Regions from separate parts of the Streptomyces sp. NBC_00076 genome, predicted to be linked through region 2. Evidence: riboswitches for the same ligand, from Rfam matches in the RefSeq annotation. Region 2 holds a riboswitch; the other holds the start of a gene.
The links. Region 2 has a riboswitch for thiamine pyrophosphate ahead of thiO (glycine oxidase ThiO). Riboswitches for the same ligand answer to the same signal wherever they lie in the genome.

Region 1: another riboswitch for thiamine pyrophosphate. It lies ahead of OHA64_RS33995 (thiamine ABC transporter substrate binding subunit); the one in region 2 lies ahead of thiO (glycine oxidase ThiO).

The regions. Positions count from the first base shown of each region.
Region 1 is NZ_CP108242.1:7,427,069-7,437,974, reverse strand. Features, by position in the region: gene OHA64_RS34020 (VOC family protein) at 1-285, shown strand, start outside; gene OHA64_RS34015 (LOG family protein) at 311-1,432, shown strand; gene OHA64_RS34010 (LAETG motif-containing sortase-dependent surface protein) at 1,591-2,295, shown strand; gene OHA64_RS34005 (ABC transporter ATP-binding protein) at 2,382-3,404, opposite strand; gene OHA64_RS34000 (ABC transporter permease) at 3,405-5,069, opposite strand; gene OHA64_RS33995 (thiamine ABC transporter substrate binding subunit) at 5,045-6,163, opposite strand; TPP riboswitch at 6,250-6,355, opposite strand; gene rlmN (23S rRNA (adenine(2503)-C(2))-methyltransferase RlmN) at 6,380-7,486, opposite strand; gene OHA64_RS33985 (hypothetical protein) at 8,799-9,335, opposite strand; gene OHA64_RS33980 (toll/interleukin-1 receptor domain-containing protein) at 9,608-10,573, shown strand; gene OHA64_RS33975 (TIR domain-containing protein) at 10,624-10,906, opposite strand, start outside.
Region 2 is NZ_CP108242.1:2,775,239-2,786,144, reverse strand. Features, by position in the region: gene OHA64_RS12740 (class II 3-deoxy-7-phosphoheptulonate synthase) at 1-571, shown strand, start outside; gene OHA64_RS12735 (bacterioferritin-associated ferredoxin) at 720-962, shown strand; gene bfr (bacterioferritin) at 974-1,453, opposite strand; gene OHA64_RS12725 (sulfite oxidase-like oxidoreductase) at 1,629-2,276, shown strand; gene OHA64_RS12720 (deoxyribonuclease IV) at 2,332-3,231, opposite strand; gene pknB (Stk1 family PASTA domain-containing Ser/Thr kinase) at 3,266-5,200, opposite strand; gene OHA64_RS12710 (thiazole synthase) at 5,440-6,234, opposite strand; gene thiS (sulfur carrier protein ThiS) at 6,238-6,438, opposite strand; gene thiO (glycine oxidase ThiO) at 6,435-7,673, opposite strand; TPP riboswitch at 7,671-7,782, opposite strand; gene OHA64_RS12695 (hypothetical protein) at 7,835-8,188, shown strand; gene OHA64_RS12690 (NAD(P)/FAD-dependent oxidoreductase) at 8,217-9,458, shown strand; gene OHA64_RS12685 (Rv2175c family DNA-binding protein) at 9,522-9,893, shown strand; gene thiE (thiamine phosphate synthase) at 10,012-10,665, shown strand; gene metF (methylenetetrahydrofolate reductase [NAD(P)H]) at 10,783-10,906, shown strand, end outside.

The DNA of each region.
Region 1 (10,906 bases), 4.7 Mb from region 2:
GTGATCAGCGACAGCATCGTCGCCATGCTGCTCACCAAGCCGTTCTACGCGACCTTCACCAAGAAGGAGATCGCCGACGCGACGAAGTCCAGCGAAGTGCTGCTCGCGCTGAGCGCCGAGAGCCGCGAGAAGGTCGACGAACTGGTCGAGAAGGCGCTCGCGGCGGGCGGCTCCCCGGCGGGTGAGACGCAGGACCACGGTTTCATGTACGGCCGTTCCTTCGACGACCCCGACGGCCACACCTGGGAGGTCATCTGGATGGACCCGGCTGCCGTGGAGGGCTGAGACGCGCCGCGCCTAGCATGGGCGGGTGCAGATGATGCCCGCCCATGCGGCCCACCACAACGACCGTGAGATCGAGACGCTCGAGGAGTTCGACGCGACCGTCTCGGCGCGCGGCACGCTCGCCGGATTCCGCGTCCAGGCCGTCGACCTGACGGACCGTACGCGCGAACTGCTCGGCACGGACACGGCAGGCGCGGTCTTCCTCGGCTGCCGGATGCGCGAGGACGCCGCCGTCAAGGTCCGCGCGGACGGGGCCATGGTCTTCCCGCCCGTCCCCGACCTGCCCTTCGACCCGTACCGGGGCCTGGTCTACTCCCCCGACGAGCTCTTCGCCTTCCTGTCGGACGGCTACGAGGCCACACCGGACGCCCGCGCGTACGCCTGGTTCCAGCGGACCAAGGCCGACGGCGACATATTCGCCTCGATGCTGCGCGCGATCCACGACGACGCCGTCTCGGATGCCCTCGACGAACTCCTGCGCGGGGCGCGGGTGGTGGGCGTGATGGGCGGCCATGCGATGGCGCGAGGGACCGAGGAGTACGCCGGTGCCGCGCGGCTCGGCCGGGAGCTGGCCCGCGCCGGATTCACGGTCGCCACCGGCGGCGGCCCGGGCGCGATGGAGGCGGCGAACCTCGGCGCGTACGCCGCCCCGTACGACGACGAGATGCTGACCGACTCGCTCCGCGTCCTCGGCAAGACGCCCACCTTCACGCTCTCGATCACCGAGTGGGCGAGGGCCGCCTTCGAGGTGCGTGCCGGCTGGCCCAAGGGCGGGCCCTCCGTCGGCATCCCGACCTGGTTCTACGGCCACGAGCCGCCCAACGCCTTCGCCGGGCACATCGCCAAGTACTTCGCCAACGCCACCCGCGAGGACGGCCTGCTGGCCCGCTCCACCGCGGGCGTGGTCTTCCTGCCGGGCGCCGCCGGGACCGTACAGGAGATCTTCGACAACGCGACGCCGAACTACTACGAGTCGCGGGGCGAGCCCACGCCGATGGTCCTCGTGGACCGGGCCCACTGGACGGAGAAGCTGCCCACGTGGCCGCTGTTGCAGGCGCTCGCGCGGGATCGGTCGATGCAGGCCCGAATCGCCCTGGTTGACCGGATCGAGGAGGCCGCGGGGGCACTGAAACGTCTCGGTGGTTAATAAGACGGCAAAGCCAACCCCTGTAACCTGCATATGCATTGACACTACTTATGCAGCACTTATAGACCTGTGAGTCTCGTGGGGGTGCTGATGTGGTGCTGACATCACCTCACCACCCCTTCCACCCCCCGCATTTGCGCTTCCTGTGAAGGACAAACGTGGCAGTCCTGCCCATATCCCGTCGTACCGCCGTACGCACCGCCCGCGTCCTCGGTGTCGCCTCCGCCTCGGCCGCGCTGGCGCTCAGCGCCGCCGGCAGCGCGCTGGCCTGCAACATCAGTGAGTTCTCCGCCGAGGCGAAGTGTGACGGCACGAAGGGTGTCATCACCGTCACCGACGTGGACCCCTCCGGTGTCCCGGCCGTCGTCTCCGTCTTCCTGGAGGAGAACGGCGCCGACGCGAAGAAGGTCGGCCAGCAGGAGGTCAAGGGCTCGCGCGAGGGTGCCACCATCACCTTCGCCGAGGACTGGCAGCCGAACGCTGTCTACCGCGTCCACGTCAAGGCCGGAAACCTGGTCGACGAGGACATCAAGCCCAACCTGACCACCCCGTCCACGGCCTGCAAGACCGAGGACACCCCGACCCCGACGCCCACCCCGACTCCGTCGGACTCCGCCTCGACCCCGGCCGAGGAGACCGACAGCCCGACCCCGAGCCCGACGCCCTCGGAGAACGAGAGCACCGCCCCGGCGGGCACCGTGAGCAACGCCCCGTCCCCCGCGGCCGGTGACTCCAACCTCGCCGAGACCGGTGCGAACTCCAACACCGGCGTCATCGCCGGTGTCGCGGTCGCCCTGGTCGCCGTCGGCGGCGGCGCCGTCTTCTTCGGCTTCCGTCGCCGTGGGGCGAACAGCGGCCGCTGACGCCCGCGTCGCACCGACACTGTTGTGGCCCGTCCCTTCCGGGGCGGGCCACAGCCTTGTACGGCCACGCAACGCCGTACCGCCGGTCAGTCCAGCACCACAACCTCGGCCACGTCGAACTGCACGCCCACCACGTCCCCCACTCCCGGCGCCCCCCGCAGCCCGCACGCCGCCTCCAGAGCCGGCCCGCCGTCCTCCGGCCGCAACCGCACGGCGACATGCGTGCCCTTGAAGGTCCGCGCGGCCACCGCACACCGCAGCCCCTCGTCCGCGGCCACCAGCCGCACCCCGGCCGGCCGCACCAGCACGCGGCGCTCCCCCTGCGAGGCCCCCGCGGGCACCGGCACCTTCCCCCACGGCGTGTCCGCGGCCTCCCCGCCCACCACGGCCTCGACCACGTTCTCGAAGCCCAGGAACCGCGCCACGAACTCGTCCACCGGCCGCTCCCACACCTCCAGCGGCGTACCGGACTGCGCGATCCGCCCGTCCCGCATGACCACCACCCGGTCGGCGAGCGCGAACGCCTCACCCTGGTCGTGCGTCACGGCCAGCACGGTCGTCCCCAACCGCCCGAACAGCTCCCGCAGTTCGACGACCAGCCGCTCCCGCAGCGACCGGTCCAGCTGGCCGAGCGGCTCGTCCAGCATCAGCAGCCGGGGTCGTGGGGCGAGCGCCCGGGCCAGCGCCACCCGCTGCTGCTCGCCTCCGGAGAGCGAGGCGACGGCCCGCCGTCCGGCCCCCGGCAGCCCGACCAGTTCCAGCAACTCCCTTACGCGATCGTCCTGTTGACTCTTCGTCACGCCATGCATCCGCAGCCCGAACGCCACGTTCTGGCCCACGTCCCGCTGCGGGAACAGCTGGTGGTCCTGGAACATCAGCCCGACGCCCCGCTTGTGCGCGGGCACGCCCGCCTGGTCGCGGCCGTCGAGCGACACCCGCCCACCGTCCAGGGGTTGCAGCCCGGCCACCGCCCGCAGCAGCGTCGACTTGCCGCTGCCGCTGGGCCCGAGCACACACACGATCTCGTGCTCGGCGACACCGAGGCCGACCTCGTCCAGCACGGCCCGCCCACCGAACCGTACGGTCGCGTCCTCAAGGCTCAACAACATCTAGAACTCCCCGGTCCGGTCGGTGCGCAGCCGTTCGAGGACCAGCAGCGCCACCGCGCACACGATCATCAGGATCGTCGAAAGGGCCATCGCCTGGCCGTAGTTGACCTCACCGGCCCGGCCGAGCAGCCGCGCCACGGCGACCGGCAGCGTCGGGTTGTCCGGCCGCGCGATGAACACCGTCGCCCCGAACTCCCCCAGCGACACCGCGAAGGCGAACCCCGCGGCGATCAGCAACGCCCGCCGCACCATCGGCAGATCCACCTCGCGCCACGCCCGCCACGGCGAGGCCCCGAGCACGGCCGCCGCCTCCCGCAGCCGTACGTCCACCGCCCGCAGCACGGGCAGCATGGTCCGCACCACGAACGGGACACCGACCAGCGCCTGCGCGAGCGGCACCAGGATCCACGAGGACCGCAGGTCCAGCGGCGGCTCGTCCAGCGCGATCAGGAACCCGAACCCGACGGTCACCGCGGACACCCCGAGCGGCAGCATCAGCAGCGCGTCGAATCCCCGTACGAAACGACCCGCGTCCCGTCGGGTCAACGCGGCCGCGGCCAGCCCGCCGATCAGCACGGCGATGGCGGTCGCGGCGACGGCGTACCGCAGCGAGTTGCCGACCGCCTCGATCGGCGGGACCAGGAAGAGCCCGCCGTCGTCGCGGGTCAACGCCCGGTAGTAGCCGAAGTCGGGCGCGTCCAGGGACCGCTGCAACAGCACCGCGAGCGGCAGCAGGAGCAGCACGACGATCGAGCCGAGGACGCCGGCCAGCAGCGCCCACTGCCCCGCCCCGCGCGGCCGGCGCGCGGTGACGGACGCGTCCACCAGCCGCAGGGTCGCCTCCCGCCGCCGTACGGTCCAGGCGTGCAGCGCGAGGACCGCGCCCACCGCCGCGAACTGGATGATCGTCAGCACGGCGGCCGTGGACAGGTCGAAGATCTCGGAGGTCTGCCGGTAGATCTCCACTTCCAGGGTCGAGAAGGTCGGCCCGCCCAGGATCTGCACCACGCCGAAGGACGTGAAGGTGAACAGGAAGACCATCAGCGCGGCCGCCGCCACCGCGGGCCCGAGCGCGGGCAGGATGATCCACCGCCAGGCCGCGAACCGGGACGCGCCGAGCATCCGCGCGGCCTCCTCCTGGCGCGGGTCGAGCTGCGCCCAGAGCCCGCCGACGGTCCGCACGACGACCGCGTAGTTGAAGAAGACGTGAGCGAGCAGGATCGCCCACACGGTGGTGTCCAGCCGTACGCCCCACAGCTCGTCCAGCAGCCCGCCGCGCCCCACCAGGGCCAGGAACGCCGTACCGACCACGACCGTCGGCAGTACGAAGGGGACCGTCACCACGGCCCGCAGGACCTGCTTGCCGGGGAAGTCGAAACGGGCGAAGACATACGCGCCGGGCAGCGCCACCAGCAGGGTGAGCGCGGTGGAGGCAAGCGCCTGCCAGGTGGTGAACCACAGCACGTGCCGGACGTCGGACTGCCCGACCACGTCGGCGATCCGCCCCAGCCGCCACACCCCGTCGACCTTCAGACCCCGCGCGACGATCGCGGTCACGGGATAGGCGAAGAACACCGCGAAGAACACGACGGGCAGGGCGACGAGCCCGAGCCGCGCCGCGTTCCCCTTGGCGCGCCGGGTCACTTCAGTACGAGCGAGGTCCACGACTTGACCCACTGGTCACGGTTGTCGGCGATCCGGGCCGGGTCCAGGGTCTCGGGATCCTTGGCCTGCGGCCCGAACTCGGAGAACTCGGGCGGCACCTGGGCGCCCTTGCGTACCGGGTAGACGAACATGTTCAGCGGCATGTCGTCCTGGAATTCCTTGGTGAGCAGGAAGTCGAGGAGCGCCTTGCCGCCCTTTGCGTTGGACGCGTTGCTCAGCAGGCCCGCGTACTCGACCTGGCGGAAGCAGGTGCCGGCGGCGACGCCCGTGGGCGCGGTCTTCGGCTTCGGGTCGGCGTAGATCACCTCGGCGGGCGGCGAGGAGGCGTAGGAGACGACGAGCGGCCGGTCGGCCTTGGCCTTCTTGCCGCCGGCGGAGCCGGAGAACTCCTCGTTGTAGGCCTGTTCCCAGCCGTCGACGACCTTCACGCCGTTGGCCTTGAGCTTCTTCCAGTAGTCCGGCCAGCCTCCCCCACTCTCGGCTTCGCTCGAGCGGGAGGTGCCCCCATCGCCGTACTTCGCCGCGGACCCGAGGAGGAAGGCCAGCCCCGGGGAGGAAGTGGAGGCGTTCTCGGTGACGAGGAGGTTCTTGTACGCCGGCTTGATCAGGTCGTCGAACGAGTCGGGCGGGGTCAGCTTGTGCTCGCTGAAGTACGCCTTGTCGTAGTTGACGCAGATGTCGCCGGTGTCGATGGGCGTGACCCGGTGCTTGTCCTGGTCGGCCCGGTACTCGGGCTTGATCAGGTCGGAGCCCTTCGCCTCGTACGACTGGAAGAGCCCGTTGTCGAGCGCCCGGGACAACAGGGTGTTGTCGACGCCGAAGAAGACGTCGCCCTGCGGGTTGTCCTTGGTCAGGATCGCCTTGTTGACGGCCTGGCCGGCGTCGCCGTCCTTGAGGACCTTGACCTTGTAGCCGGACCGCTTCTCGAAGTCCGCGAGGACGTTCTTCGACACGGCCCATGAATCGTGGCTGACGAGGGTCACGGTCTTGGAGTCGCCGCCGCTGCCGCCGTCGGACGACCCCGACCCGCACGCGGAGAGCGTGACGAGACCGAGTCCGACGACCATGGCCGTGGCCTTGTGGGTGATGCTCACTGGATTCCTCCTGGGGTGACCAGGAAGAGACGCGGCCCTGCCCGGGCCCTCGGACGGACCGAGGACTCCCGGGCAGGGCGCAACAGCTCGAGTAGTGACCGAACTTCCTACCCAGAATGACCTGGGCGAGGTTCAGAGGGTCTGCGGCCGGTGCCGCACTCTCAGCGCTGTGGCGCTCCCCTGTCGGAATATGAAGATGTACCTACGATCGCCACACTACCGCTCGGTCGCGGCGAGCTGACCACACGCCCCGTCGATCTCCTGCCCACGGGTGTCCCGTACGGTGACCGGCACACCATGGGCGGCGATGGCCTCGACGAACGCCTTCTCGTCCTCGGGGCGCGAGGCGGTCCACTTCGACCCGGGCGTCGGGTTCAGCGGAATGAGATTGACGTGCACGGGCTTGCCCCGGAGCAGCCGCCCGAGCCGGTCACCGCGCCAGGCCTGGTCGTTGATGTCCCGGATCAGCGCGTACTCGATGGACAGCCGGCGCCCGGACCGCTCCGTGTACGCGAAGCCGGCGTCCAGGACCTCGCGCACCTTCCACCGCGTGTTCACGGGGACGAGGGTGTCGCGCAGTTCGTCGTCGGGGGCGTGCAGCGAGATGGCGAGGCGGCACTTGAAGCCCTCGTCGGTGAAGCGGTTGATCGCCGGGACCAGTCCGACCGTCGAGACGGTGATCCCGCGCTGCGAGAGCCCGAGTCCGTCCGGCTCGGGGTCGGTGAGCCGTCGGATGGCGCCGACGACGCGGTTGTAGTTGGCGAGGGGCTCGCCCATGCCCATGAACACGATGTTGCTGAGCCGCGCCGGGCCGCCGGGGATCTCGCCGTCCCTGAGCGCCCGCATGCCGTCCACGATCTGGTGCACGATCTCGGCGGTGGACAGGTTCCGGTCCAGCCCCGCCTGCCCGGTCGCGCAGAACGGGCAGTTCATCCCGCACCCCGCCTGCGAGCTGATGCACATGGTCACCCGGTCCGGGTAGCGCATCAGCACCGACTCGACGAGCGTCCCGTCGAACAGCCGCCACAGTGTCTTGCGGGTGGTGTCCTGGTCGGTCGACAGATGCCGCACGACCGACATCAACTCCGGAAGCAGCACCTCCTGGAGCCGGCCGCGGGAACCGGCCGGGATGTCCGTCCACTCCTGCGGGTCGTGCGCGTACCGCGCGAAGTAGTGCTGCGACAGCTGCTTGGCACGAAACGGCTTCTCCCCGACCGCGACCACCGCGTCTTTGCGCTCGGCGGGCGTGAGGTCGGCGAGATGCCGCGGCGGCTTCTTGGCTCCGCGCGGGGCGACGAAAGTGAGTTCTCCGGGTGCAGGCATAACCCTCCCAGTGTCGCAGATCAACTCCAGGGGACCAGGCCGGAGCGGGGTGGGGGTGGTCACCCGTGGGCGTCGCCTGTCAGCGTTGGTCGGCTTCCCACGGCCCAGGGACGGCCCAGGGCGCTCCCCATCGCGAGCCTCATTTCGACTGAACCACTCCGTAGTTGACCATCTCCCCTCACGCGGAGCACTTGCTGCGCTTGGCCCCTTCGCCCTGAAGCGGTTGGTCGCTCGCTTGACCTCGGGCGCCCTGACTCTGACCTGCCAGATCATATGCGCGGCATCAGACTGATTTGCGACCATGGCCTAAGCCCCTCTTGTATTGGGTACAGGTCCCCCAGGACGCCTGGAAAATGGTGTGACGGTAGAGCAGGGTAGGACCCCGGGGGGGGGCATGCTGCGGAAGGTTACGGTATTCTCACTGAAATTGCTTTCCCATGTTCTTCAAAAGATTTTAGAGCGGCGCAACTTCACCTTGTGCATGCTAAGCATTGAGCTTACGTACGGCCCTAAAACCAACTGGTCCGCAAATTTTGCCCTCCCAATGTTTCTCATCGGGGCCACATATTTTGCGATAGACTTGCTCGTTGTCCCACCTCAAATGCTGCCTGCCTTCATTACCCGCTTCGCTGACCGAATTTCAGCACCTACGTTAGTATCCGCAGACGAGGCTAGCGGCCCCTTCGTCCTGTATCTGAGGACGTTCCAAAGCGATCACCCGGCAGCCGCCTTTCACTATGGAATCTTCCATACCATCAACGAGGAAGCCACCATAACGGACGAGCAGTTCCTCTGCTCTGTTATGAGTCGCGTCTACGGAAAAGTGATCGGACTGGGAAGCCCCAGGGACCGCCTGCCTTTCCCCGGCGCTCAGCGGCTATACGCAGCGGATGACAGTTGGCAAAAGGCCGTCCAGGATTTGACAGGTAAAGCCAGTCTGGTGATGATCCAGTTAAGCGAAGGTCGCTGGATCGAGTGGGAAATCTCGTATGTAGCGAAGCATATCCCTCTAGGCCGGATTGTGCTATTGCTCCCCCGTCGTCAACTCCCCACGGATTACATGGCTAGAATTTATGAGTACTTCTCGTCGGCTCGGGGCCTCGAACAGGCCTACCAAAAACATCTTGTAGCCGTCTCACTAACTTCCGCACCCGTCAAGCTTCCCGCCGATCAGCGATGGCATACCGAGTACTACTCCGTTATATGTTTTGACTTGCACGGGGGAGCACATTGCAATGTCACGAATAGAGTATCGGGATGGGACGAAACGGTTCGAACAATGACTTTAGCTGAGCACTTAGGCCTCAGCAAGCTATTCGAACTCCAATTCGTGCCGGATGGAACGTCTTACGCGGGACTTGGCTGCTGCGGAATATCCATTTCGCGGCGCCATGACGGAAAAGTTGGATGCCTCCGGGATGAAAGTATTTGCAAACAGCTCCGGGAAGCGATTCGGTTGGCCAAGCCACATGAGAAGGACATTCTCAGGACGTACGCCTGCTGTCCGCAATGCATTCGCGAAAAGGGCTTGAGCTAAACGAATGCCGGTGGAGTAGGTGCACCACATGAAGGTCAACAGTCGTCTTTCCCCTGTCGGCGCCACGGAGGCCGCAAGTTTTACACCCGCAGATTTGCAACGAATTATCGGCATGCGCATGATGTCATTGAAATGACGTCTTCTTGCAACCGGATTGGCCGCAAGCGGTGAAAGTCCTACACTTGCGCTAATCGCTGCGGCAGCAATAACCTCAAATAAGCGCACAGGCGGAGCATCCCCACTTATGTAGTGCGAGCAGTTGCCGACAGTCAGCATGCGCTCATTCCGCCTCTGCAGGATTTCCAGACCCATCCGGCTTAAGGGTCATCCTAGACGCCGGCACTCGGCTGCACAGCGCAGGGACCAAGTCAGAATTTTGGCCACCCATCTGCCCTGATGGTCGGCCAACGCGCCTGCTGACGCGAGTGCACGCCGAAAATGAGTGCAAGGGGGCGCACTAGCGGTCAGACGGAGCGCGCACCTGCGGTGGCGTGCTCCTATTCCTTGGTTCGACATGAGGCCAAACATGACGACTCTCAGATAGGCTGGAGGTGCCATATATCCCGGATTGATTGGTAGCACCTATGGCCGCAGACGAAAAGAAGATCTTCATCAGTTACAGGCGTGAAGACACGGCGCCGTACGCTGGGTGGCTACAAGATAGGCTCGCTCAGCACTACGGCGCATCAAAGGTCTTTATGGACGTTGCATACCTGCAACCAGGTACTGACTTCCCTCGGATCATCGGACAAGCGATAGCCACGTGCGACGCACTCATTGCTTTGATCGGCACGGACTGGTTGGGCCTCACTGTCGACGGAAATAGCAGAATACAAGATCCTGCCGACTGGGTCCGTCTTGAGATAGAATCGGCACTAAATCAAGGAATCAGGGTGATCCCGCTCCTTGTGCAAGGTGCGCAGGTTCCGAGTCCGGGGGCACTGCCCAGCAGCCTTGAGAGGATCCGCGATAAGAACTGCCTTACACTTTCTTACACCACGTTCAGTGATGACGTTCGCCGACTCATCAGCGCGCTCGATTTCCCCACCACCGGGGTATTCGAAACGAGCCACGCCAAACGAATAGAGCGCAGCCGAACGTCAAGGTTTACTGAGATCGACAAGATTTATCGATCTCTCTTCGACGCTAAGGATCTACGATATCGTCACGACCCTTTCATCCAGCCGACGAGTCGAAGGAGGCAACTCGATCTCCTAGCTGACACAGTCGACCCGGATGAAGATATTGCACATCTAACCTTGGGTGCTCTTTCTACACCAGAATCAGTAGGGTTCATGGAGGCCGCGCGGTCCCTAGATACACGTAGAGCACTGATATCCCTAACGCAACGAAGGATCATCGGAATTCCCTGGCGGAAAGATATTCCGACATACTTTCTCCCGTATGCCCACATCTTGAACGTGGACCGCGGGATCTCTTCGATCACCTTCACGCTCGCGGCTGGTAACGTCCGAATGATGAGTATCAAGCCATTGTCCAAGACGTCAGATATGTACGAGTACATTCGGGATCGGCTGACGTCCAGGTGATCTTTGAGGAGCCTCAAGACAGTCGCGTAAGCCGGGAGGATGAGGAATTGTTAATCGCAATTCAAATTCCGCACCTTCCGGGTTCGGGAATTAGCGATCAGGTCATCTCGAGTTTTGCGCGCATCAAATGCATCCTGGATGCAGTCGCGTAGATCTTGGTCACTTCGTGGATAAGGCCAGTAGCACGCATAACCGTCTCCATTCCGCCTACCAAGGTTATCGCTGAACCGGTCAGGGAGTTTGGCTCCTGAGTTTTTGACACTCGGTAGCTCGACTCCCATTACTCCATTGAGTCGGTTGACTTTACCTCGCCGTAGACTGCTGTAGATCTCC
Region 2 (10,906 bases):
CTCGGCGCACATGGTGTGGGTCGGTGAGCGCACCCGGCAGCTGGACCACGCGCACATCGAGTTCGCCTCGCGGATCCGCAACCCGATCGGCATCAAGCTCGGACCGACGACCACGCCCGAGGAGGCGCTCCAGTACATCGAGCGCCTGGACCCCGACCGCGAGCCGGGCCGGCTGACCTTCATCGTCCGGATGGGCGCCGACAAGGTCCGAGACAAGCTCCCGGAGCTGGTGGAGAAGGTCAGTGCCTCGGGCGCGACCGTCGCCTGGATCACAGACCCGATGCACGGCAACACCTACGAGGCGGCCTCCGGCCACAAGACCCGCCGCTTCGACGACGTGCTCGACGAGGTCAAGGGCTTCTTCGAGGTCCACAAGGGCCTGGGCACCCACCCGGGCGGCATCCACGTCGAGCTCACCGGTGACGACGTCACCGAGTGCGTGGGCGGCGGCGACGAGATCTTCGTCGACGACCTGCACCAGCGCTACGAGACGGCCTGTGACCCGCGGCTGAACCGCAGCCAGTCCCTGGACCTGGCGTTCCTCGTCGCGGAGATGTACCGGGACCAGTAGGAGATCATCAGCGGGGGCGCCTGTTACCTGGGCGCGAAGTGGGGCGCGGATCACATACGATCCGCGCCCCACCCCACTTTTGTGGATCCGACGCGATGGGTAAGGTTAGGTTAGCCTTATTGATCTCGGCGGCGGGAGGTGAATCCGCGTGTACGTCTGCAACTGCTTCGGGGTGACCGAAGCGCAGGTCCAGCGGCACGCGGACGGCGGCGCCTGTACGCCCCGCCAGATCGCCTCCGCCTGCAAGGCGGGTACGGACTGCGGATCCTGCGTCCGTCGGATCCAGGCCATCCTCGGCCGTGGTGCGAGCCCGCGCCGCGAGCCTGCCTACCAGGGCGGGCCGGTCCTCTCCGAAGCGGAGGGCGCGGACGCACTCGAGGAAGCCGCCTAGGTTCGGTCGGTTCAGCTCTCCGGCTGCTCGATCAGCTGCGCGATGTAGAGCGCGTCGCCGAGCTTTTCCAGGAGCTCCAGCTGGGTGTCGAGGTAGTCGATGTGGTGCTCCTCGTCCTCCAGGATCGACTCGAAGATGTTGGCCGACGTGATGTCGCCCTTCTCGCGCATCACCTTGATGCCACGCTTGAGCCGGTCGATCGCCTCGACCTCGATCTGACGGTCGGCATCGAACATCTCCTTGACCGTCTGCCCCACGCGCACATGGAAAAGGCGCTGGTAGTTCGGCAGCCCGTCCAGGAAGAGGATCCGGTCGGTGAGCACCTCCGCGTGCTTCATCTCGTCGAAGGACTCGCTTCGCGTGTACTTCGCGAGCTTCGTCCAGCCGAAGTTCTCCTGCATCTTCGCGTGCAGGAAGTACTGGTTGATCGCGGTGAGCTCGGCGGTCAGCTGCTCGTTGAGGAATTCGATGACCTCGGGGTCGCCCTGCATCGCAGAGGCTCCTTCCAACCGTGGGGAACTGGCAGGTTGCGCCGCATGATTGCATCCGCCACGAAGATCGTCCAGTAAGTCTTCACTTAGTAAGTAAGGGCACACTTAGTTCTAATTGCCCGAATTGGGCGGGGGTTGGTCATGTGCACTGCCCCGGGTCTGTCAGGATGGAGTCATGGGTCAGCCGGTGGAACGCGAGTGGGGAGAGCGCGATTCTGGAGGAGTCGCACACCCCGATCTCCCGCCGGGGCAGCGGCTGCAGCGTGGCTGGCCGGTCACGCACTACGGCCCGGTTCCCAAGTTCCGGCCGGAGCGCTGGGAGTTCCGGGTCTTCGGCGCCACCGCGGACGGCGAGAAGCACTGCTGGAACCACGAGGAGTTCACCGCTCTTCCGTACGCCAGCGTCATCGCCGACCTGCACTGCGTCACGAAGTTCAGCATGCTCGGCGCCGAATGGGGCGGCGTCCCCGCCCGGACCGTCCTGGACATCGCCCCGCCCGCGGCCGCCGTCACCCATGTGATGGTGTGGGCCGAGTACGGCTTCAGCTCCAACCTGCGTCTGGCGGACTTCGCGGACGACCGCGCGATCTTCGCCACCCACAAGGACGGCGAGCTGCTGACGGCGGAACACGGCTTCCCGCTCCGGCTCATCGTCCCCCACCTGTACGCGTGGAAGGGCCCCAAGTGGGTCCGCGGCGTCGAGTACATGACCGCCGACCGCCGCGGCTTCTGGGAGGAGCGCGGCTACCACAACGTCGGCGACCCCTGGAAGCAGCAGCGCTACTCCTACCAGGAGGGCCCGGGGGACGGCCCCGAGCTCTGACTCTGGGCCAGGGTTCCAGCCGTCCCGCGGCTACTTCAGCCGTCCCGTAGCTACTTCAGCCGTCGCGCAGCTTCTTCAGCCGCTCCACGTCCGCCGCGTGCCCCTCCTTGCCGCCGGGCGTCTCGATGATCAGCGGTACGCCCTCGGTGGCCGGGTGGGTCATCAGCGCGCGGAACGGGTCCTCGCCGATGTGGCCGGAGCCGATGTTCTCGTGCCGGTCCTTGTGGGCGCCGACCACGTCCTTGGAGTCGTTGGCGTGGATCAGCTTGAGCCGGCCCTCGCCGACCGTGTCGACCAGCAGGTCCAGCGTCTGGTGCATGCCGCTCGGCCCGGTCAGGTCGTGGCCGGCCGCGAAGATGTGGCACGTGTCCAGGCACACGCCCAGCTTCGGATGGGCGTCCAGCGCCTCGAAGTACGGCCCGAAGTCCCAGGTCCGCGAGCACAGCGAGGCGCCCTGCCCGGCCGTCGACTCCAGCAGCAGGTACGGGTCGTCGTCGTGGGTGAGCTCGTCGAGCAGCGGCAGCAGATGCTCCCGCACCTGCTTCAGCGCCACGGACCGGTCCCGGCCGCCGGTCGCGCTGCCTGTGTGCACGACCACGCCGAGCGCCCCGATGTCCCGCCCGCGCCGCAGGGAGTGCCGCAGCGACTCCACCGACTTCTCCACGGTCGCCTCGGTGTGCGAACCGAAGTTGATCAGATAGGGGGCGTGCACATAGGCCGGGATCGACTCGGCCGCGCACACCGCCCGGAACTCCTCGTCCTGCCGAGGGTTCCCGGTGGGCGTGGCCCAGCCGCGCGGGTTGGCGACGAAGACCTGCACGGTCTCGGCCCTCAGGTCATGGGCGTACGACAGGCCCACCGAGTGGAGACCGCCGGCCACCGGGACATGACCGCCGACGGGGTTGCGCACGGTACCGGGGGTTCCGGTTCCGCTGCCGGGCTGTTGACTCTTCACGCATCCAGGGTGTCATGCGGTCCGGTCCGCCCGGTCAGCGGATGGTGATCGTGATCGTCGACCCCTTGGGTGCGTTCTCCCCGCCCTCGACGGACTGCTTCTTGACGGTGTCGCCGAACAGTCCGAGCAGCCCGCGGTCCTTGTCGACCTCGAAGCCGGCGGCCTCCAGCTCGGACTGGGCGTCATCGACGTTGTCACCGACCACGTCCGGGACCTCGACCATCACCGGGCCCTTGGACAGCGTCAGCGTCACGGTGTCGCCCTCGGCGGCGGTGCTGCCGTCCCGCGGTGTCTGCCGGGCGACCTGCCCCTTGTCGTAGTCGGAGGAGTTGACCTGCTCGGAGGCGACCTTCACCTTCAGGCCCGCCTCCTGGAGGTCCGCCTTCGCGTCCTGGACGGACTCTCCGGTGACGTCCGGGACGTCGATCGGGCTGCCCTTGCTGACGGTGAGCGCGATCGCCGAGCCGGCCCGCCGCTCGGTCCCGGCCTTCGGGTTCGTGGAGATCACGAAGCCCCTCTCCACGTCCTCGCTGAACTCCCGGGTGACCATGCCCGGCTGCAGTCCGTCCTCCTTCAGCACGGACCTGGCCTTGTCCAGCCGGTAGTCCTCCACGTCGGGCACCTTCACGGTCTCGGGGCCGTCGGAGATGACGAGCCGCACCGAGGCGTTGTCCCGGATCCGGTCGCCCGGCGCCGGGTCGGTGGTGATGATCGTGCCCCGCTTCACGGTGTCGCTGTACTCGTGGTCGACCTTGCCGACGTCGAGCCCGGCCGCCTCCAGCCGGTCCTGGGCCTGCGCCTGGGTCTTCTCCAGCACGGACGGGACCTGGGTGAACTGGCCGGAGTTGATGTACCAGACGCCCGCGCCGACCCCGAGGACCAGCAGCACCGCGGCGATGAGCGCCACCAGGCGGCCCGGCGGGCGGGAACGGCGGCGCGAGGGCAGCGGAGGCCCGGACTCGAAGCGACTGGTGCGATGGAAAGTGGCCCCGGCGTCCTCGTCCTCGTTGACCGGCAGGGGGCGCGGCACGGTCAGCGAGCGCGGGATCACGCTCGTGCGGTCCTCGGTGCCGTCGTGCGCCACGGAGACCGCCTGCGGCGGCACGGCGTCCAGTTGGTCCGGGCCGAGCCCGGCACGCGCCTCCCGCGCCTGCGCGAGCAGCGCGACCGCGTCGTACGGGCGGATGTCGGGATTACGGGCCGTCGCGGACGCGACCAGCTCGTCGAGCTCGTACGCCAGCCCCGGCACGAGGGCCGAGGGCGGCGGCACATCCTCGTGGAGGTGCTTGTAGAGCACGATCGCCGGGGAGTCCCCGTCGTGCGGCTTCTCGCCGGTGAGCATCTCGTAGAGGACGACACCGCACGCGTACACGTCGACGCGGGGATCGGCGGCGCCCGGCTGCTCGATCTGCTCGGGGGCGAGGTACGAGACCGTGCCGAGCACGGCCCCGGTGGTGCTGGTCACGGTGTTCACGGACCGCACCAGCCCGAAGTCGGCGACCTTGACCCGACCGTCGTCCCCTATCAGGACGTTCTCCGGCTTCATGTCCCGGTGTACGAACCCCGCGCGGTGCGCGGCGCCGAGCGCCGCCAGCACCGGCTCGAGGATGTCGAACGCGGCCCTCGGCTGCAACGCCCCGCGGTCGCGCAGCACGTCGCGCAGGGTGCAGCCGGCGACGTACTCCATCGCGAGGTAGACGTACGACCCGTCGGTGCCCTGGTCGAAGACCTGTACGACGTTCGGGTGCGCCAGGCGGGCGACGGACTTCGCCTCGCGGATGAACCGCTCGACGAACGACGCGTCGGCTGCCAGCGCCGGATGCATCACCTTGAGTGCGAGAACCCGGTCCAGGCGGGTGTCCAGGGCCCGGTAGACCGTGGCCATCCCACCGACCGCGATCCGCGCGTCGACGCGATAGCGGCCGTCGAGCACCTGCCCGACCAATGGGTCCTGAAGGGTCGTATCCACGCAGGTGAGTGTACGAGCCATGACTGACACGACCGCCGGTTCGGCCAGGATCGAGGCGGGACTGCAGCGGACCTGTGACGCAACCCACAGCGCCACAACCGCCATCGGAGGTGCCCGCTACGGGAGCCGGCCGCCTCCTGACCGACGGGAAACAGGTGGTGAGCGGGAGAAAGGCGGGACGGATGCGGGGCGGAGGCGGGACGGGAATCCGGCGCGGGTCCCCACCCGTCGCGCGCCGCTCAGAACGCCGGCCGCTCCGGATCCAGTACCGCCAGGCCCTCCGTGGGAGACGACGGGTCCGCGAAGTGCCGCCGCGGGATCCGGCCCGCCCGCCGAGCCAGCCTGCCCGCCTCCACGGCGTGCCGCATGGCGTCGGCCATCAGCACGGGCTCCTGAGCCCGGGTCACCGCAGAGGCGAGCATCACCCCCGCACACCCCAGCTCCATCGCCAGCGCCGCGTCCGAGGCCGTACCGGCCCCCGCGTCCAGGATCACCGGCACGCGCGCGTGCTCGACGATCAGCTGGAAGTTGTGCGGGTTGCGAATGCCCAGCCCGGACCCGATGGGCGACCCGAGGGGCATGATCGCCGCGCACCCGACGTCCTCCAGCTTGCGCGCAAGCACCGGATCGTCGTTCGTGTACGGCAGCACCGTGAACCCGTCGTCGACCAGCGTCTCGGCGGCGTCCAGCAACTCGATCGGATCCGGCAGCAGGGTCCGCTCGTCCGCGATGACCTCCAGCTTGACCAGCTCCGTCCCGAGCGCCTCCCGCGCCAGCCGGGCCGTCAGCACCGCCTCACCGGCCGTGAAACAGCCCGCCGTGTTCGGCAGCACCCGGATGCCGAGCTTCTCCAGCACCGACAGCACCGAGCCGTGCGCGCCCGGATCGACCCGGCGCATGGCGACCGTCGTCAGCTCCGTCCCGGACGCGACCAGCGCCCGCTCCAGAACCTCCGGGCTGGGCGCGCCGCCCGTACCCATGATGAGGCGGGACGTGAAGGACGTACCGCCGAGGACAAAGGGGTTGTCGGCCATGGGTCAGCCTCCTTGGACTGCGGTGAGGACTTCGACGCGGTCTCCCTCGGCGAGGGATGTCGAGGCCCATCGCGCGCGCGGGACGACGGTTTCGTTGAGGGCGGCGGCCACTCCGGAGGGCGCCGCGGTGAGGGACCGCACGAGTGTGTCGAGGGCGGTGCCCGGGGCGACCTCCCGCCGCTCGCCGTTGACCGAGACGTTCATACGGGCTGCTCCGTGAGGACGGTGCTGAAGCGCTTGGGTGTGAAGGGGCGGGCCTCGTCCGGGAGTTCACCGGTGACCAGGGCGTGTGCCAGGGTGTCGCCGGTGACCGGCGTGAGCAGCACGCCGTTGCGGTAGTGCCCGGTGGCCAGCAGCAGCCCGTCGAGACCGGTCGGGCCGAGCAGCGGCGCGTTGTCGGGGGAGCCGGGGCGCAACCCGGCCCGGGTCTCCGTGAGCGGCAGCTCGGTGATCCCCGGGACCAGTTCGTGGGCGTCCCGCAGCAGCTCGTACACGCCGCCCGCGGTCACCGTGGTGTCCCAGCCCAGCTCCTCGCTGGTGGCGCCGACGACCAGCTCGCCGTTCTCCCTCGGCACCAGGTAGACCTGGCTGCCGCGCACCACCGCCCGAACCGTCCGGCTCAGGAACGGCGCGTACCGCTCGGGTACCGTCAGCCGCACCACCTGCCCCTTCACGGGCCGCACGGGCGGCAGGACGTCCTCCGGAACCCCGGTGAGGCGCCCGCTGAGACTGCCGGCCGCCAGCACCACCTGCCCGGCGCCCAGCACCACGCCCTCGCGCGTGACGACACCGGTCGCCCGCTCCCGTACCACCGACAGCCGCTCGGCCCAGGTGCGGTGGAACACGACCCCGGCCCGCTCGCAGGCGTCCACCAGGGCGTCGGCCAGCCGTCGCGGATCGATCTGGTGGTCGCCGTCGACCCGCAGCCCGCCGCGTACGCCCGGCGCGAGCATCGGCTCCAGGCGTCGGCACTCCCGCCCGGACAGCCACTCGGAGTCCAGCCCCGACTGCCGTTGCAGTGCGTGCAGTTCACGCAGGTGGGCGCGGTCGTCGGCGTCCAGCGCGACGGCGAGGGTGCCGCTGCGGCGGTAGCCGAGGTCACGGCCGGTGAGGTCGGTGAGCTCGGCGGCGAAGTCCGGATAGAGGCGGGCCGACTCCAGGTTCAGGCCGAGCAGGGTCTGCTCTCCGTAGTGCAGTTCCGTGACGGCGGCCAGCATCCCGGCCGCCACCCGGGCCGCCCCGCCTCCCGGTTCGGGGTCCACGACCGCCGTGGCGAAGCCGCGCTGCGCGGCCCGCCACGCGGTGACCAGGCCGATGATGCCGCCCCCGACGACCAGGACGTCCGAGATGCCCGACCGGACGTCCGAGGTGCCCGACGGGACGTCCGAGGTGCCCGACGGGACGTCCGAGGTGCCCGATGGATCTGGCGTACGCGACATGGGCGTCCAGCCCCTCCCTTCGCCGGCATGACCCGGATCAGGTTCGTACGGTCGGAGGCCGCCAGCCTCCCTCTCAGCCCGGTGCGTCCGGGCTCCCGCGAGTGCTTTACGTTGGCCACCCTAGCCCGACGTCCTCCGTCTCAGTAAGGGAGCCTCCACCCGTGCCGCGATCGCTCGACGGACTCACCCTCGCCCCGGTCGTCGACCAGGCCCCAGGTCAGGTGGGCACCCGCACCCGGTTCACGTACCACGAGAAGGACGGCGAGATCTGGGCCGAGTACGCGGGCGGGGACGTCGTCCGCGGGCACCTGGTGGGGACGCGCGAGGGCGACCGCCTGGACTTCCGGTACGTCCAGCTCAAGCACGACGGGACGACGTCCTCGGGGCACTGCGTGTCGACGGTCGTCGACCTGTCCGACGGTCGTGTGCGGCTGGAGGAGAGCTGGGAGTGGGAGTCGCAGCCCGGTAGCGGGACGAGCGTTGTGGAGCAGCTCACGGAGCATGCCCCTGACTGACTGTCCGTCAGTTGTCTATGGTGATCAGGTGAGCGAGCAGACGCAGGAACAGGGAACCTCCACGCCACGGCGTGTCGTCGTGGTGGGCGCGGGCATGGCGGGGGTACAGACCGCGGTCGCCCTGCGGGAACAGGGCTTCACCGGCACCGTGACCCTGATCGGCGCGGAGCCCCATCAGCCCTACGACCGTCCGCCCCTGTCCAAGGCCGTGCTGCTCGGCAAGGCCGAGGCCGTCGCCTTCGACGTCGACTTCGAGGCCCTGGGCATCGAACTGCGCCTCGGGCGCGAGGTGCTGGGCGTGCGCCCCGGCGCGCACCGGCTGGACACCGCCGAGGGGCCGGTGCCGTACGACGTCCTGGTCCTCGCGACCGGCGCCGAACCCATCCGGCTGCCGGGCGCGGAGACAGTGCCCGGGGTCCATCTGCTGCGGACCCTGGACGACGCCGAGCGGTTGCGCCCGGTACTCGCCCGGCAGCACGACATCGTGGTCGTCGGCGCGGGCTGGATCGGCGCCGAGTTCGCCACGGCCGCGCGCGAGGCCGGCTGCGCGGTGACGGTCGTCGAGGCCGCGGACCGACCGCTGGCCGGCGCGCTGCCCGCCGAGGTGGCCGCCCCGATGGCCTCCTGGTACGCCGACGCCGGTGCCGCTCTGCGCACCCACGCGCGCGTGGCGCGCGTCGAGCCCGGGGCCGTGCTCCTGGACGACGGCTCGCGGCTGCCCGCCGGCGCCGTGGTCGTCGGCATCGGCGCCCGCCCCGCCACGGCCTGGCTCGCCGGATCCGGCATCGCCCTCGGCGCCCACCGCGAGGTCGTCGCCGACGAGCGCCTGCACACCTCCGAACCGGACGTCTACGCGGTCGGTGACTGTGCGTCGTTCCCTTCGGGCAGGTACGGCGAGCGCCTGCTGGTCCATCACTGGGACAACGCACTCCAGGGGCCGCGCACGGTGGCCGCGAACATCGTCGGCGAGGCCACCGACGAACCCCCGGCCGTCTACGACCCGGTGCCGTACTTCTGGTCCGAGCAGTTCGGGCGCTTCGTGCAGTACGCGGGCCACCACGCGTCCGCCGACACCACCCTGTGGCGCGGCGACCCGTCCGGCCCGGCCTGGTCGGTGTGCTGGCTGCGGGAGAACCGCCTGGTCGCCCTGCTGGCGGTGGGACGCCCCCGGGACCTGGCGCAGGGGCGGCGGCTGATCGAGGCGGGGACGCCCTTGGACCCCACGCTGCTGGCCGACTCGGCAAGGCCCCTGAAGGCGGCCACGCCGTAGGAAAAACCGCAGGTCGGGCGCTGCTGGCTTCCGACTGTCAGTGCGAGATGGCACGCTTGTCCCGTGACCGAGATTGACGCAAAGATCGATGCTCTCGTACCCGCCTGGCTCACCCTCCCCGACATCGCAGAGATGCTCGATGTCGAGGTGACGCGTGTGCGACAGCTGGTCAAGGAGGGCCAGCTCATCGCCGTACGCCGTGGTGAGAACCGCGCGCTGCACGTCCCCGCGGCCTTCATCGACGGGGCCGAGCAGAAGGTCGTCAAGGGCCTCACCGGCACCCTGACGCTCCTGCGGGACGACGGCTTCACCGACGAAGAGATGCTCGAGTGGCTCTTCACCGCCGACCCGAGCCTGCCCGGAACCCCCGCACAGGCGCTGAGTGAGAATCGCGGCACGGAGGTGAAGCGCCGCGCCCAGGCGCTCGCCGTCTGATCCGAGCACGCTGCTGATCTGAACATCGCCCGACGTACGGGCCGTGGCCCACGAAGGCCACGGTCGTGGTCGACTGCGGCCCGCGGCCCGTACGCCATCCACCACGGGGGACCCACCCATGCCCGACAGCACCGCCCGCGCCCGGCTCGCCGACGCCAGGCTGTACCTCTGCACGGACGCCCGGAAGCGACAAGGCGACCTCGCCGGGTTCCTGGACGCCGCCCTGGCCGGCGGGGTCGACATCGTGCAGCTGCGGGACAAGGGCATGGAGGCGGCGGAGGAACTCGAGTACCTGAAGGTGTTCGCCGACGCCTGCGCCCGGCACGGCAGGCTCCTCGCGGTCAACGACCGGGCGGATGTCGCCCATGCCGCCGGCGCCGACGTCCTGCACCTCGGCCAGGGCGACCTTCCGGTGCCCGCCGCCCGCGCGATCCTCGGCGACGACGTCGTCATCGGCCGCTCCACGCACGCCGGGTCGGAGGCAACCGCGGCCGCCGTCCAGGAGGGCGTGGACTACTTCTGCACCGGCCCGTGCTGGCCGACCCCCACCAAGCCAGGCCGCCATGCCCCCGGCCTCGACCTGGTCCGGTACGCCGCCTCCGTCGGCACCGACCGACCCTGGTTCGCCATCGGCGGCGTCGATCTCGGCAACCTCGACGAGGTGCTGGAGGCGGGCGCCCGCAGAGTCGTGGTCGTCCGGGCGATCACGGAGGCGGACGACCCGGGAGCGGCGGCCGCGGAGTTCGCGAAGCGACTGCGCCAGGCCTGGTGACACCGCCCGGCCAGCTTGTATTACCTGTCCGTCCAATGGGTGGACAGTAAATAGACAAATCGGTCAAAATTCCGTGATCCGGTTGGGGGACCGCCGCACCCTGACTAACCTGCGGGTATGGCCCTCGGCACCGCATCAACCAGGTCGGACCACGCCCGCACCGTGCGTGACATGCTCGCGACCGGCAAGACGACGTACTCGTTCGAGTTCTACGCCCCGAAGACCCCGAAGGGTGAGCGGA